One region of the Bradyrhizobium sp. WYCCWR15520 genome, then DNA from elsewhere that is predicted to be linked to it. Evidence: riboswitches for the same ligand, from Rfam matches in the RefSeq annotation. Region 1 holds a riboswitch; the other holds the start of a gene.
What was found. A riboswitch is a leader RNA that binds a small molecule or an ion and turns the genes downstream of it on or off. The one in region 1 is predicted to bind S-adenosylmethionine.
Positions count from the first base shown of each region.

Region 2: another riboswitch for S-adenosylmethionine. It lies ahead of metX (homoserine O-acetyltransferase MetX); the one in region 1 lies ahead of AC0QUY_RS31160 (O-succinylhomoserine sulfhydrylase).

Region 1 covers NZ_JBWBWM010000032.1:89,027-96,800, reverse strand. The annotation lists gene AC0QUY_RS31175 (OpgC domain-containing protein) at 1-950, shown strand, start outside; gene AC0QUY_RS31170 (SGNH/GDSL hydrolase family protein) at 947-1,708, shown strand; gene AC0QUY_RS31165 (SGNH/GDSL hydrolase family protein) at 1,722-2,750, shown strand; gene AC0QUY_RS31160 (O-succinylhomoserine sulfhydrylase) at 2,811-4,004, opposite strand; SAM riboswitch at 4,075-4,154, opposite strand; gene AC0QUY_RS31155 (2'-deoxycytidine 5'-triphosphate deaminase) at 4,277-5,383, shown strand; gene AC0QUY_RS31150 (PQQ-dependent sugar dehydrogenase) at 5,521-6,855, opposite strand; gene AC0QUY_RS31145 (MATE family efflux transporter) at 7,093-7,774, shown strand, end outside.
Region 2 covers NZ_JBWBWM010000046.1:28,134-35,907, reverse strand. The annotation lists gene AC0QUY_RS35680 (alpha/beta fold hydrolase) at 1-708, shown strand, start outside; gene metW (methionine biosynthesis protein MetW) at 948-1,616, opposite strand; gene metX (homoserine O-acetyltransferase MetX) at 1,618-2,820, opposite strand; SAM riboswitch at 2,902-2,981, opposite strand; gene AC0QUY_RS35665 (chorismate mutase) at 3,145-3,993, shown strand; gene hisC (histidinol-phosphate transaminase) at 4,022-5,119, shown strand; gene AC0QUY_RS35655 (prephenate/arogenate dehydrogenase family protein) at 5,116-6,057, shown strand; gene AC0QUY_RS35650 (DUF2125 domain-containing protein) at 6,186-7,373, opposite strand; gene AC0QUY_RS35645 (gamma-glutamylcyclotransferase) at 7,484-7,774, shown strand, end outside.

The sequences.
Region 1 (7,774 bases):
TGGTGGCGACCGCGCGCATCATGCGGCGCGTCTGGCAGATCTACGTTGCCCATGTCTTCCTGTTCACGATCTTCCTCGCCGAAATATCCTACGTCGCCACCCGTTTCGAGAACCCGCTCTACAGCGAGGAAATGGGCATCATGGATTTCCTCAAGCAGCCGGATGTGACCATCATCCAGGCGCTGCTGCTGCGATTCCGTCCCGTCAACATGGACGTGCTGCCGCTCTACATCGTGCTGATGCTGTTCCTGCCGATTATCCTGTGGCTGATGAAGTGGCGGGCCGACATCGCGTTGGGGATGTCGGTGCTCTTGTACGCGCTGACCTGGCAGTTCGACTGGTACCTGACGGCCTATCCAAGCGGCTTCTGGATATTCAATCCGTTCTGCTGGCAGTTGCTGTTCGTGTTCGGCGCCTGGTGCGCGCTCGGCGGCGCCGCGCGGATGTCGCGGATCCTGTCGTCGCCGGTGACGATGTGGATCTGCATTGCCTATCTGCTGTTTGCGTTCTTCGTCACGCTGACCTGGCACATTCCGCAGCTCAGCTTCCTGATGCCGAAGCGGATCGAACAGTGGATGTATCCGATCACCAAGACCGACCTGGACGTCCTGCGGTTCGCCCATTTCCTGGCGCTGGCGGCGCTCACCGTGCGTTTCCTGCCCCGGAGTTGGTCGGGCCTCAAATCGCGCTGGCTGCGACCATTGATCCTCTGCGGCCAGCATTCGCTTGAGATATTCTGCCTTGGCGTCTTCCTGGCCTTTGCGGGGCATTTCGTGCTGGCCGAAGTTGGCGGGGGTGCCCTCATGCACGCCCTGATCAGCCTTGCCGGCATCCTCATCATGTGGGGCGTGGCGTGGGTGATTTCGTGGTACAAGCATTCGGCCGACAAGGGAGCGTCGAAAACGAAAAAGCCGGTCATCAATGCCGATATGGCGGGGGGAAGCGTATGAGGCCCCGTCCCGGAGCTGTGCTGGCCCTGACGCTGCTGGCGGGTCTGGCAGCCACGGCTTCCGCGCGTGCCCAGGATGCCGCCCCGCAGAGCTGTGAAGTTCCCGGCTATCTTCTCTCCACCGAGAGCACGCTTCCGAAGGTCGCCGAGGCCGTCAAGAACGCCCGGCCGCTGACCGTCCTGGTGGTCGGGAGCCGGTCGTCGACCATCCTGTCCTCCGAGGCCAGTGCCTATCCGGCCAAGCTGCAGGCGGCCCTGAAGGAGAAGCTACCCTCGATCCCGGTCAACCTCTCCGTAGAACTACAGAGCGGGAAGACCGCCGAGGAGGTAGACACCACCCTTGTTAAGCTGGTGGAAGCAAAAAGGCCTACTTTGGTCATCTGGCAGACCGGAACCGTCGATGCTATGCGATCCGTCGATCCCGACGACTTTCGCGGTGCTGTCGATGACGGCGTTGTTGCGCTGCAAAATGCGGGAACTGACGTGATTTTGGTCAATCTGCAATACAGCCCGCGGACGGAAACCATGATTTCCGCGCCGCCGTACCTAGATAATATGCGCGTGGTGGCGCAGCAGCACGGGGTTCCCCTGTTCGACCGCTTTGCCATCATGCGTCACTGGAACGACGCCGGAGATTTCGACCTGTTCAGTACTTTTCACGGGACCGACATGGCCAAACGGGTTCATGCCTGCCTTGGCCGCGCATTGTCGAAGTTTGTGCTCGATGCGGCCCGCCTCGACCAGGCGCAGCAGAATTAGGGAACTAGCGTTGATGAGTCGTCACTGCCCTTTTCGTTTGTCGATATTGCTGACTGTCTCCGCCGCGGGCCTGGCGCTGCTGACGCCTGCCTCGGTCTTGCCGATGCATGCCCAGACGGCCCCGCAACAGACCGCCCAGCAGGCGGCGCTGTCCGATAGCGTCCAAACTGAAAACAAGGCTGAGAGGAAGCCGGCCGAAACCACCGCGCCACAGGCCGCGCCGTCGGCGGCCGCCAATCCGGCGGCGCAGAAGGGCGTTACCGGCAAGGCGATCGACAAGGTGAAGGAGGTCGCGAAATCGGCCAGCGACATTTTTAACCGCGTTCCGTGCCTGCCGCCCAAGGGCGGCTCCAAATCGATGGGCTCGCTGCCGCGCGTCGCGAGCAAGCTCGTCGCCGGCCAGCCGGTGGTGATCGTGGCGTTCGGATCGTCGTCGACTGCGGGCTACGGCGCGACTTCGCCGGAATTCAACTATCCCAACCGGCTCGCCGCGCAATTGCGCCGGCAATATCCGACCGCGAACATCGCCGTCGTCAATGCCGGCAAGGGCGGCGAGGACGCGCCGGAAATGATGAAGCGGCTGGAGACCTCCGTTCTCGATATGCATCCGGATCTGGTGATCTGGCAGGTCGGCACCAACGCGGTGTTGCGTAATCTTGATCCCGCCGAGACGGCAAAACTCGTCGAGGAAGGCATCGGGCGCATTCAGGCCGCGGGCGCCGACGTCGTGCTGATCGATCCGCAATATTCGCCGCGCGTCAACGAGCACGCCGAGAGCGCCGGCAAGATGATGTCGCTGCTCAACAAGGTCGCCGAGCTGCGCAAGGTCGGCGTCTTCCCGCGCTTTGCGGTGATGAAGGACTGGCACGAAAAGCAGGCAATCCCGATCGAGAATTTCGTGATCGCCGACGGCCTGCACATGAGCGACTGGGGCTACGCCTGCTTCGCGCAACTGCTCGGCGACGACATCATCAAGTCGGTCGGCCAGATCAAGCTCGGCGTCGCCGTGCCGGCGGATGTGCGGGCCTATCGGCCGATGTGATGTTGGCGAATAGGAAGTAGCGAATAGCGAATGGTGAAGATGCTATTCGCCATTCGCCCGCTACGCCTTCTCCAGCGCCTGCGCAACATCCTCGATCAGATCGTCTGCATGCTCGAGGCCTGCCGAGAAGCGAATGAAGCCCTCGCTGATGCCGAGTTCGGCGCGCGCCTCGGGCGTGAGGCGCTGATGCGTCGTCGTCGCGGGATGGGTGACGAGGCTCTTGGCATCGCCGAGATTGTTGGAGATCTTCGCAAGCCTCAAGGCATTGAGGACGCGGAAGGCGGCCGCCTTGCCGCCCTTCACCTCGAAGCCGACCAGCGTCGAACCGCCGCGCATCTGCTTCTTCACCAGCTCCGCCTGCGGATGATCGGCGCGGCCGGGATAGATCAATCGCGAGATCTTCGGATGGCTTGCCAGCGTCTCGGCGAGCTTCGCCGCGTTGTCGGTCTGCGCGCGCACCCGCACGCCAAGCGTCTCCAGGCCCTTGAGCAGGACCCAGGCGTTGAACGGCGACAGCGACGGCCCGGTCTGGCGCATGAAGTTGTGCAGGTGCTCGGCGATGAAGGCTTCGGACGAGAGAATGATGCCGCCGAGGCAGCGGCCCTGGCCGTCGATGTGCTTGGTCGCGGAGTAGACCACGACGTCGGCGCCGAGCGACAGCGGGCTCTGCCAGATCGGGGTGGCGAACACGTTGTCGACGACCAGCCGGGCGCCGCCCCTGTGCGCGATCTCGGCAATCGAGGGAATATCGAGCACATCGAGCGTCGGATTGGTCGGACTCTCCAGGAAGAAGGTCTTGGTGTTAGGCCGCAATGCGCGCTGCCATTGGTCGAGATCGAGACCGTCGACCAGCGTCGTTTCGATACCGTAGCGCGGCAGGAGGTCCTGCACAACGTAAAGGCACGAGCCGAACAGGGCCTTCGAGGCGACCACGTGATCGCCGGCCCTGAGCGGCGCCAGGATCGCGGTCGTCACCGCGGCCATGCCGGTGGCGGTGGAGCGGGCGGCTTCCGCGCCCTCGAGCTCGATCATGCGGCGCTCGAACATCGAGATCGTGGGATTGGAATAGCGCGAATAGATAAAACCGGGATCCTCGCCCTTGAAGCGCGCCTCGCATTGCTCGGCGCTCTCGTAGACGTAACCCTGGGTGAGAAACAGCGCTTCCGACGTCTCGCCGAATTGCGAGCGCAGGGTGCCGCCATGGACGAGGCGGGTTTCGGGACGATAGCGCTTGGTAGAACCAACTTCAGACATGTGACCTCCGCCGTGACCACTGGAAAATGGTCACAAAAAACCGGCCTGGAAAAATTTCCCCAGGCCGGGATCACACGTGTCCCCGGCCTGTTTAGCGATTTATTTAACGTGGCTGCAAGCCGGCCGGCTCAAATCACCACGGGATAAGTCATGCTGATATTCGCTTGCGCCCTTTCAGTCAAGGCGGCCATCAGATAACCCCTAAAAGCCCATATTTGCGAGGTTTGGATGACATTTGGGCATCCGAAAGGGCCACCTCAGAGGACCGCGCCGTGTCGTTCACGCTACCGCCCGACGCCAACGGGATTCTGCCCGACCGCATGATCGCGGCGATGGCGGATGCGGGCCTGATCCTGCCGGCCTATCCCTTTGTCGAAAGCCAGATCCAGCCGGCGAGCCTCGACCTGCGCCTTGGCGACATCGCCTACCGGGTGCGGGCGAGCTTCCTGCCCGGTCCCGGCGCGACCGTTGCCGAGCGCATCGACGAATTGAAGTTGCATGAAATAAATCTCTCCGACGGCGCGGTATTGGAGACCAATTGCGTCTACATCGTCCCGCTGCTGGAAAGTCTCGCCTTGCCGCCCGAGATCGTGGCCGCCGCCAATCCGAAGAGCTCGACGGGGCGGCTCGACGTGTTCACGCGCGTGATTGCCGACGGCACCCGCCGCTTCGACATGATCGGCGCCGGCTATCACGGCCCGCTCTATGCCGAGATCAGCCCGAAGACGTTTCCGGTGCTGCTGCGCGAAGGCTCGCGGCTCAGCCAGGTGCGCTTCCGCACCGGTGACGCCATCCTTAATGCCGACGAACTCGATGCGCTGCATGACGCCGAACGGCTGGTCGACATCGACGACGCCGATCTGGCCAATGGCGTCGCACTCTCGGTTGATCTGTCCGGCAAGAATTCCGGCGGCTTCGTCGGCTACCGCGCCAAGCGCCACACCGGTGTCGTCGATGTCGACCGTCGCGGCGGCTATGGCGTCGACGAATTCTGGGAGCCGATCCCGGCGCGATCCGACGGCAGCCTCATCCTCGATCCCGGCGAGTTCTACATCCTGGCCTCCAAGGAGGCCGTGCAGGTGCCGCCGGATTACGCCGCCGAAATGGTGCCGTTCGATCCGCTGGTCGGCGAATTCCGCGTGCACTATGCGGGATTCTTCGATCCCGGCTTCGGCTATGCCGGCGCCGGCGGGCAGGGCGCGCGCGCCGTGCTCGAAGTGCGCTCGCGCGAGGTGCCGTTCATCCTCGAGCACGGCCAGATCGTCGGCCGCCTGGTCTATGAGAAGATGCTGTCGCGCCCCGACGCCATGTACGGCCAGCGCATCGGCTCGAACTATCAGGCGCAGGGGCTGAAGCTGAGCAAGCATTTCCGGGTGTAGCTCACCGTTCGCCGTCATTGCGAGGAGCGAAGGCGACGAAGCAATCCATCTATCCGTTACGCCGTGCGATGGGATTGCTTCCGCCTTGGCTAAAGCAGGGGCGGACACGTCGCTTCGCTAGCAATGACGGCGAAGCGCTACCGCGCCGCCGATTTCGCCGCCGGCGTCACGCGCCACACCGTGTTGCCGACATCGTCAGCCACCAGCAGCGCGCCCTGCTTGTCGAGCCGCACGCCGACGGGACGGCCCTGCGCTTCGCCGTTGTCGTTGAGGAAGCCGGTCAGCACGTCCTGCGGCGGACCCGATGGCTTGCCGTCCTTGAAGGGCACAAAGATCACCTTGTAGCCTGAGCGCGGCTTGCGATTCCACGAGCCGTGCTGGCCGATGAAGGCGCCGCCCTCCATATCCGGCGGAAACAGATTGCCGGTGTTGAACGCAAGCCCGAGCGACGCCGTATGCGCGCCGAGCGCATAATCGGGCGCCATCGCCTTCTGCACCAGGTCGGGCCGCCGCGGTTCGACGCGGGTATCGACGCGATCGCCAAAATAGCTGTACGGCCAGCCGTAGAACGCGCCGTCCTTCACCGAAGTCATGTAATCGGGCACCAGATCGTTGCCGAGCTCGTCGCGCTCGTTGACGACGACCCAGAGCTCGCCCGTCGTCGGATTCCATGCCGGACCATTGGGATTGCGCAGGCCCGACGCGAACACACGCCATTGGCCGCTGGCACGGTCGACCTCCAGCACCGCGGCGCGATCCTTCTCGGCCTCCATGCCGTTCTCGCCGATATTGCTGTTGGAGCCGACGGTTGCATAAAGCTTGCTGCCGTCGGCGCTCGCCGTCAGGTCCTTGGTCCAGTGATGATTGAGGGGGCCGGCCGGCAGGTCCGCCAGCTTGACGCCGGGCGCACTGATCTTGGTGTCCCCCTCGCGGTACGTGAATTTCACGATCGCGTCGGCATTGGCGACATAGAAATCCTCGCCGACCAGCACCATGCCGAACGGCGAATTCAGGTTGCTCAGAAACACGCTGCGGGTCTCGGCCACGCCGTCGCCATCGGCGTCGCGCAACAGCGTGATGCGGTTGGCACTCGGCACGCCCGCGCCCGCCCAGCTCTGCGCCAGTCCGTAGATGAAGCCCTTGATGCTGAAGCCGCTCTGCTTCGGCGGCGCGTTGCTCTCGGCGACCAGCACGTCGCCATTCGGCAGCGTGTAGACGGTGCGCGGGTGATCGAGCCCGGTGGCAAAGGCGGTGACCGTCATGCCATTGGCGGCGGTCGGCTTGGCGCCGTCCGGCCAGCGGTTGACCGAGGCGATCTCGACGGTCGGGATCCATGAATGTTCCGGCGCCGGCAGCGTCGGCGAAGGACCATAGGTCTGCGCCACCGTCGCTGTCTCCTTGGGATCGTTGCATGCGGCCAGCGGCAGCGCCAACGCGCTGACGCAGATGGCCAAAGGGATATGCTTGCGCATGGCGAGGTTCCCGGGATTATTGCCTTGACAATGCGGTGCCGGCTCGAACGTTCGTCGAGCCGGCATGAATTCCCTGTGAAGTGGCTGGCCGGCGGCGTGGCCCGCGCAGGTGGCGGACGTATGGCCCCGCCTGCAATCCCGCAGGGCCCCATTGCGCCCCGTGCACGCGGAATCGTCCTCTGCCATGCTAGGAAACAGCGCGCCGCGGCCACCAAAGACCGCGCGCGGGGAGCAGAAATGTCCGACCTCGGCGTCGCCGAAATTCCCGTGGACGAAAAGGAGCGTCCGCTGCCGCCGCCGGAGCCGCGGGCGAAGAACGCGCTGCTCGACGGGCCGATCCTGCGCACATTGTTGTGGCTTGCCTGGCCGAACGTGATCGCGCTCACCGCAGGCACCTGCGTCGTCATCGCCGAGACCTCCTATATCGGGCGCCTGGGCGTGGAATCGCTGGCGGCGATGGCGCTGGTGTTTCCGACCGTGATCCTGACGATGACGATGTCCGGCGGTGCGATGGGCGGCGGCGTGGCATCGGCGATCGCGCGTGCGCTCGGTGCCGGCGACCGCGATCGTGCCTCCGCCCTTGCTTCGCACGCGCTATTGATCGGCTTGTGCTTCGGTCTCGTCTTCATGCTGGGCATGCTGATCTTCGGGCCCGCGCTGCTCGAACTGCTCGGCGGCCGCGGCAACGTCCTGACGCAGGCGGTCGCCTATACGCAAATCTTCTTCGGCGGCGCCGTGGTGCCGTGGCTGATGAACACGATGTCGGGCATCTTGCGCGGCACCGGCAACATGAAGCTGCCGTCGGCCTTGATGCTCTCGTCGGCGGTTTGCCAGATCATTCTCGGCGGCACGCTGGGCTTGGGCCTCGGCCCGATCCCGCAATTCGGTATGCGCGGCGTCGCGGCCGGCTCGCTGATCG
Region 2 (7,774 bases), on a different contig from region 1:
GGCTATACGCCTTCCGACGTGCCGCCATCGGCCGACGTCTATACCTACGAGCATTTTTACACCGATGCTCTCGCCGTGCTCGATCACCTCGGCATCGCAAGCGCCCATTTCGTCGGCCTGTCGATGGGCTCCTATTCCTCGCTACAGGTCGGCCTCAACGCGCCGGAGCGCGCACTGTCGATGACGCTCGCTGCGGTCGGCGCAGGATCGGGTTTGGAAAATCTCGACGCGTTCCGCGCGCAATGTGTCGCCAATGCCGAGCAGTATGAGACGATCGGTTCGGTCGAGGTCGCCAAGGTGACGCGGGAGGCGCCGAGCCGGATTCCGTTTCTGCTGAAGGACCCGCGCGGCCACGCCGATTTCTACGCCGCGCTGGCCCGGCACGATGCCAGAGGCTCGGCCAACACCATGCGCAGCTTTCAAGGCAAGCGCCCGTCGATCTACACCATGACGGAGGCGATCCGGCGCGTGCCGACGCCGGCGCTCATTCTCTGCGGTGACGAGGACGACAATTGCATCGGACCGAGCCTGTTTTTAAAGCAGCATCTGCCGGCGGCGGGGCTTTCGTTCTTTCCGAAGTCCGGCCACGTGCTGAATCTGGAAGAGCCGGCGCTGTTTAATGAGATGGTGGAGCGGTTCATCGCGCTGGTGGAGGCCGGCCGATGGCCGGTGCGGGATCCGAGGTCGCTGGTGGCGGCGGTGGTTTAGGTTTAGCCGCAGCGGAGATGCGCCCCCTCTCCCGCTTGCGGGGGAGGGTTGGGGTGGGGGTGCCTCCGCGAGTCACACTGTTCGAGTGGAGAGAGCCGCCCACCATTCGCTTAGTCGACGCACTCGATCCAGTGAGAAAAGGTTGTCCATTCGACGAGCACGTTATGCGGAAGCACCCCCACCCCGGCCCTCCCCCGCAAGCGGGAGAGGGAGTGGACCGCCGCCGCGGCATGCTTTCTCTACTTCGCGCTTCCGCCCCTGCTCAGCAAAAACACGCCCTGCTCGCCGAACATGTTCCAGACCCACCAGGGCAGGTTCAGCGGCACCGGGCGGCCATAGAGATCGAGCGCCACCGCGCGCTCCATCTTGACGTTGATCTCGTCGCACAGCTGGACGAAATCCTTGATGGTGCAGAAATGGATGTTCGGCGTGTCGTACCAGGTGGCGGGGAGATGTTCGGTGCGCGGCATGTGGCCGCCGACGAGCAGTTGCAGCCGCATCTTCCAGAAGCCGAAATTCGGGAACGACACGACCGCGCGCCGGCCGATGCGCAACAGATTCTCCAGCACGGTCTTCGGCTGCCGCGTCGCCTGCAGCGTCTGCGACAGGATCACGTAGTCGAAAGCATCGTCGGGATAATTGACGAGATCGGTATCGGCGTCGCCCTGCACCACGGCCAGCCCCCTGGCGACGCAGCGGTTGACGCCCTCGCGCGACAGCTCGATGCCGCGGCCATCGATGCCGCGGCTCTCCAGCAGTTGCAAGAGTTCGCCGTCGCCGCAGCCGACGTCGAGCACTTTTGAGCCGGCCGAAATCATTTCGGCGACGAGCAGATGATCGGTGCGATGCTTGCCGGTGCGATCGGGAGCGATGCCGCCGAGCGGCAAGGCCTGTTCCTGCAACGCCATGTCAGCCTCCCGTAACGTCAAGGCCGCGCGCCTTGCCCGCGGATTCCAGGAAGGCGCGGGAAATGTCGAAGAACTCGGGCACGTCGAGCAGGAAGGCGTCGTGGCCGCGGTCGGTCTCGATCTCGGCAAACGACACCCGCGCGCTCGATGCGTTCAGCGCATGCACCAGCGCGCGCGATTCCGAGGTCGGGAACAGCCAGTCGGAAGTGAATGACACCACGCAGAAGCGGGTCTTGATGCCGCGAAACGCCTGCGCCAGCACGCCGTTGTGGTCGGCGGCGATATCGAAATAGTCCATCGCCCGCGTCAGATAGAGGTAGCTGTTGGCGTCGAAACGCTCGACAAAGGACGATCCCTGATAACGCAGATAGCTTTCGACCTGGAAATCCGCGTCGAACGAAAACGTCGGCAGCTCGCGGTCCTGCATCCGCCGTCCGAACTTGCGATGCAGCGCCGCGTCGGAGAGATAGGTGATGTGCCCTGCCATCCGCGCCACCGCCAGCCCGCGATGCGGATGGGTGTTGCGTTCGAAATAGCGCCCATGGTGCCAGTCCGGGTCAGCCATCACGGCCTGCCGGCCGAGTTCGTGAAACGCGATGTTCTGCGCCGAATGGCGCGTGCTGCACGCCACCGGCAGCGCCGAAAACACCCGCTCCGGATAGGCGGCGGTCCATTGCAGCACCTGCATGCCGCCCATCGATCCGCCGATCACGCAGAGCAGTGTCTCGATGCCCAGCCGGTCGAGCAGCAAGGCCTGCGCGCGGACCATGTCGGGGATGGTGATGATCGGGAAATCCAGCCCCCAGGCTTTGCCGGTCGCCGGATTGGTCGAGGCCGGACCGGTCGATCCCATGCAGCCGCCGATCACGTTCGAACAGATGATGAAGTACTTGTCGGTATCGAGCGGACGGCCGGGGCCGACCATGATTTCCCACCAGCCGGCCTTGCCGGTCAGGGGATGCACATTGGCGACATGCTGATCCAGCGTCAGCGCGTGGCAGATCAGGATCGCGTTGGAGCGATCGGCGTTCAGCTCGCCATAGGTCTGATACGCGATCTGGAACGGCGCGAGATCAATGCCGCAATCGAGCTTTAGCGGCTGCTCGACGCCGAACTTCGCCACCGTCGAAGTCGGATGATCGGCCTCGTGGGCGCGGTCCTCGCTGTGAATCGACGGACTGGATACCGACTGCAAATTTGTCATCGACGACCAACCTCCTTGCGGAGGCTCCAGACAGAAGTCAGGCCATAAAAAACCCGGCCTGAACGAAAGGTTCGGCCGGGATCAACTCTGTCCCCGGCCTGTTTAGCGAGTTGTTTAACGTGGCTGCAAGCCGGCCGGCTCAAATGACCACGGAATGGAACAAAGCTAGTCCGAAGCAGGTCCCCCGTCAAGGCAGCGCATGGTTAACCCTGCGAGGATCATGGCGGATCTGACGTTTCTCTTTGCTTTCAGCGGCCGTCTTTTCTAATCAATGGCCATGATTGCCGGTGATTTCGGATCGATCCGGCCCTGAAGGTTTCTGAGATGTCCAAAGCTCCCCCGGCTCCGCCCTCGCTGCAGGAATTGCGCAAGGAGATCGACGCGATCGACGAGCAGGTCCATCGCCTGCTGATGGCGCGCGGCGACATTATCGACCGGCTGATCCAGGTGAAGCAGACCCAGGAAGTCGGCTCGGCATTTCGCCCGGCGCGCGAGGCCAGCATGATGCGCGAGCTCGTCCGGCGCCATCGCGGCATCCTGCCGCTCGACACCATCGAAAGTATCTGGCGCGTCATCATCTCGACCTTCACTTACGTCCAGGCGCCGTTCTCGGTGCATGCGGACGTCTCGGTCGGCGAGCCCGCGATGCGGGACTCGGCACGCTTTCACTTCGGCTTCGTGGTGCCCTATGTCGGCCATTTCAGCGCGCAGGCCGCCGTCGAGGCGGTGGCGAAATCGAAGGGCGATCTGGCGCTGGTCTCGGCGGTGTCGAGCCGCACGCCGTGGTGGAATGCGCTGGAAGCCGATGGCGCGCCGAAGATCATCGCCCGGCTGCCGTTCCTCGAACGCGCCGATCATCCGGCGGCGCTGCCCGTGTTCGTGATCTCGCGGGTCGCCGACGACGCCATGGTGACGGAAGTCGAGATGTGGAGCGTCCGCGTCTCGGGGTGGAACGCCGATGTCGCCCGTGCGCTGGCCCCGCTCGCCGAAATCGTCGCCGTGCCCGATACCGCCTTCGACGGCGCGGCGCTTCTGGTCTCGGACGCAGGCACCGGCTTCGAAAAGATCAAAGCCGCCCTGATCCAGGCCGGGGCCTCGGTGCGTTCTTCGGCCCTCGTCGGCAGCCACGCAACACGCTATACGGTGCCCCCGAACGGGTCTGCGAAGCCTTAAACGCTGCCTGCCATTTCCGGAGTTGAAGATGAACCGCCCCGTGCCGAATCCCGGCATTCTCGATATTGCGCCCTACACGCCCGGCAAGACGCCGGTGCCCGAGCCGGGCCGCAAGGTGTTCAAGCTGTCGGCCAACGAGACCCCGTTCGGGCCGTCGCCGAAGGCGATAGCCGTCTACAAGGACGCCGCCGGGCATCTGGAAGACTATCCGGAAGGAACCTCAAAGGTGCTGCGCGAGGCGATCGGTCGCGCCTACGGTCTCGATCCCAGCCGCATCATCTGCGGCGCCGGCTCGGACGAAATCCTCAATCTTCTGGCGCACACCTATCTCAGCCATGGCGATGAGGCGATCTCGACCGCCCACGGCTTCCTGGTCTACCCGATCGCCACGATGGCGAACGGCGCCAAGAACGTGGTGGCGCCGGAGACCAACTTCACCGCCGACGTCGACGCCATTCTTGCGCGCGTGACGCCGAAGACCAAACTGGTCTGGCTCGCCAACCCGAACAACCCGACCGGCACCTATGTACCCTTCGACGAGGTCAAGCGGCTGCGCGCCGGTCTGCCGCCGCATGTGCTGCTGGTGCTCGATGCTGCGTACGCCGACTACGTGTCGCGTAACGACTACGAGCTAGGGCTGGAGCTGGTGGCGACCACCGAAAATACCGTGATGACACACACCTTCTCCAAGATTCACGGGCTCGCGGCTCTGCGGATCGGCTGGATGTTCGGCCCGGCCAACATCGTCGATGCCGTCAACCGGATCCGCGGGCCCTTCAACGTCTCGACGCCGGCGATGCTGGCGGCGGTGGCCGCGATCGAGGACACCGCGCATGTCCAGATGTCGAAGGCCTTTACCGAGCAATGGCGCAACTGGCTGACCGAGGAGATTGGCAAGCTCGGCTTGAAGGTGACGCCCAGCGTCGCGAACTTCGTGCTGATCCATTTCCCGACCGAGAAAGGCAAGACCTCGACTGAAGCGGATGCGTTTCTCACCAAACGCGGCCTGGTGCTGCGCGCGCTGAACAATTACGGCCTCCCGCACGCACTGCGCATGACCATCGGCACCGAGGAGGCCAACCGCCTCGTCGTCGAAGCCTTGCGCGACTTCGTGGCGGTCAAGTGAGCGCGGCGCCGATTTTCCGACGCGTCGCGCTGATCGGCTTCGGCCTGATCGGCGGCTCGATCGCGCGCGCTGTGCGGGCCCAGGGGCTTGCCAGCGAAATCGTCACCACGGCGCGCTCGGAGAAAACCCGCGCGCGGGTCACCGAGCTCGGTATCGTCGATCGCGTGCTGGAGACCAACGCGGAAGCCGTCGGGGACGCCGACCTCGTGATCCTCTGCATTCCCGTCGGCGCCTGCGGCCCGGTGGCGCAGGAGATCGCGCCGTTCCTCAAAGCGGGCGCGATCGTTTCCGACGTCGGCTCGGTCAAGGGCGCCATCGTCCGCGAAATGGCGCCACACCTGCCGGGCAACGTTCATTTCGTGCCGGCGCATCCGGTCGCCGGCACCGAACATTCGGGGCCCGACTCCGGCTTCGCCGAACTCTTCATCAACCGCTGGTGCATTCTAACCCCGCCCGACGGCGCCGATCCCATGGCGATCGAAACGCTGCGCGCGTTCTGGGCCGGCATGGGCGCCAAGGTCGAGATCATGACGCCTGATCATCACGACCTGGTGCTGGCGATCACCAGCCATCTGCCGCATCTGATCGCCTACACCATCGTCGGCACCGCGGACGAGCTGGCGCAGGTGACGTCGTCGGAGGTGATCAAGTTCTCCGCCGGCGGTTTTCGCGATTTCACCCGCATCGCAGCCTCTGACCCGACGATGTGGCGCGACGTGTTCCTGAACAACAAGGAAGCCGTGCTGGAAATGCTCGGCACCTTCAACGAGGACCTGTCGAAACTCACGCGTGCGATTCGCCGCAATGACGGAGAGGCGCTGTTCGAGCACTTCACCCGCACCCGTGCCATCCGCCGCGGCATCGTCGAGATCGGCCAGGATTCGGCGGCGCCCGACTTCGGCCGGCCGCATCCGCCGCTGGAGAAGAAGGGGGAGTGAGGAGACTCCGCTCTCTCATCCATCATTGCAAGCGCAGCGAAGCAATCCATACCTCCGCACGGGGAAAGATCGATTGCTTCGCTACGCTCGCAATAACGTGGAGAGATTCCCGCAAACAATAACGGCGATCAAAACAGCGGCGGCACCTGCCCCACTTTGAACGGCCCGAGAAACACCGCGCCGTCGGCGAAGCGCAGCGGGAAAGCTCGCGCCTTCTTGCCCTCCAGCTCCGTCTCCTTGCCGAGCGCGTTGATGCCGGCGGCGACACCTGCGTTGGCGTTCTGTTTGACGACCTTGCCAAGGCCAGGGATCGCCCGGTCGAGCGCGCCGAATAGATTGTTGAGGTCCTGCGTCTTGACGCCAGGTGCGACGCGATCGAGGGTTGCCTGCGGAACGCCCTCCTCCAGCATCTTTTCGATGCCAAGGGCCGGAATCACCTTCTCGATCCCCGCCACCGTCATCTGCAATTCGCCGTCGATCCGCCCCTGGGCATTGAGATTGAGCGTCCCGGCGGCGACCGAGATCAGATCGCCCTGCTGAATGCGCGACCGCACGATTTCGACATGGCCGCCCGCCGCCTGCAACTCCCTGAACCGCTCGGGCCACGGCTTCGGCGAAAAATCCTTCAACCCGGTGAGCTTGGCCTCGACGCCGGCATCGAACGGCGCAGCCAGCAGCGGGTGCAGCTCCTGCACGCTGCCGCTTGTTATTTGCAACGCGGTTTCGATCACGGGATGATCTTTCGTCGAGCCCTCGACGAAGCGCCCGTGCAACCCAGCTCGGCCGGCGCGAGCGAGCGGCGTCTGCACGGGACCGTTGATGCGATCGATCGAGGGATTGTCGAACACGATGGAGGCGCGTTGTGGAATATCCGGCAACCCGACTATGCTGCTCTGGCCGTTGGTCCAATTCACCTTCATCGACGGCGGCTGGCCGCGATCGGAAAGCGTCGCCGGCGCCTTGAATTCGGCGATCAGCAATTTCGGCTGATAGATCTGCGCGATAACCATGATTTCCCCGAGCCGCGCGGTGAACAGCGCCTGCGCTCCGGCGGTCTGCGAAACCAACGCAACGCTGGCGTCGTCGCAGCGGACTTCAAAGCGGAACGGGAAGCCGGCCACCGAACGCTTGCCGCATGCATAGACCCGTCCCGCCTTTGCCTCCTGCGCGGCCCATGCATCCGCGCGCACGCCGGCTTCGGAAGCGGCATAGAACCAGAACGCGCTCCACGCCGCGGCAACGACAAGGAGCAGTGCAGGCGCGATGAAGAGGCGCCACAGCGGGCGCCGGCGCGGCGCGGGGGTCATGTCAGGCATGCGGCGTCCTTTGGCTAGCGATTGAGGCGAATGTAAGCATCCGCTTCCCACAACAAAAGGCATTGAAATCACTTCGCTTTGCCGGTCGGTTCTGGTAGCGGTGCAAGGGCATGTCCGCGATCACACTCAACGATACGGAATTCTCGACAGGCGACCTCTGGGTGTTCGGTTACGGCTCTCTGATGTGGCGCCCGGGCTTCGACTTCATCGAACGGGTGCCGGCGCGGCTGATCGGGGAACACCGCGCGCTCTGCGTCTATTCCTTCGTCCATCGCGGCACGCCGGAAAAGCCGGGTCTCGTGCTCGGGCTCGACCGCGGCGGCGCCTGTCGCGGCATCGCTTTCCGGGTTGCAGAAAAGCACAGCACCGCGACCATCGCCTATTTGCGCGAACGCGAGCAG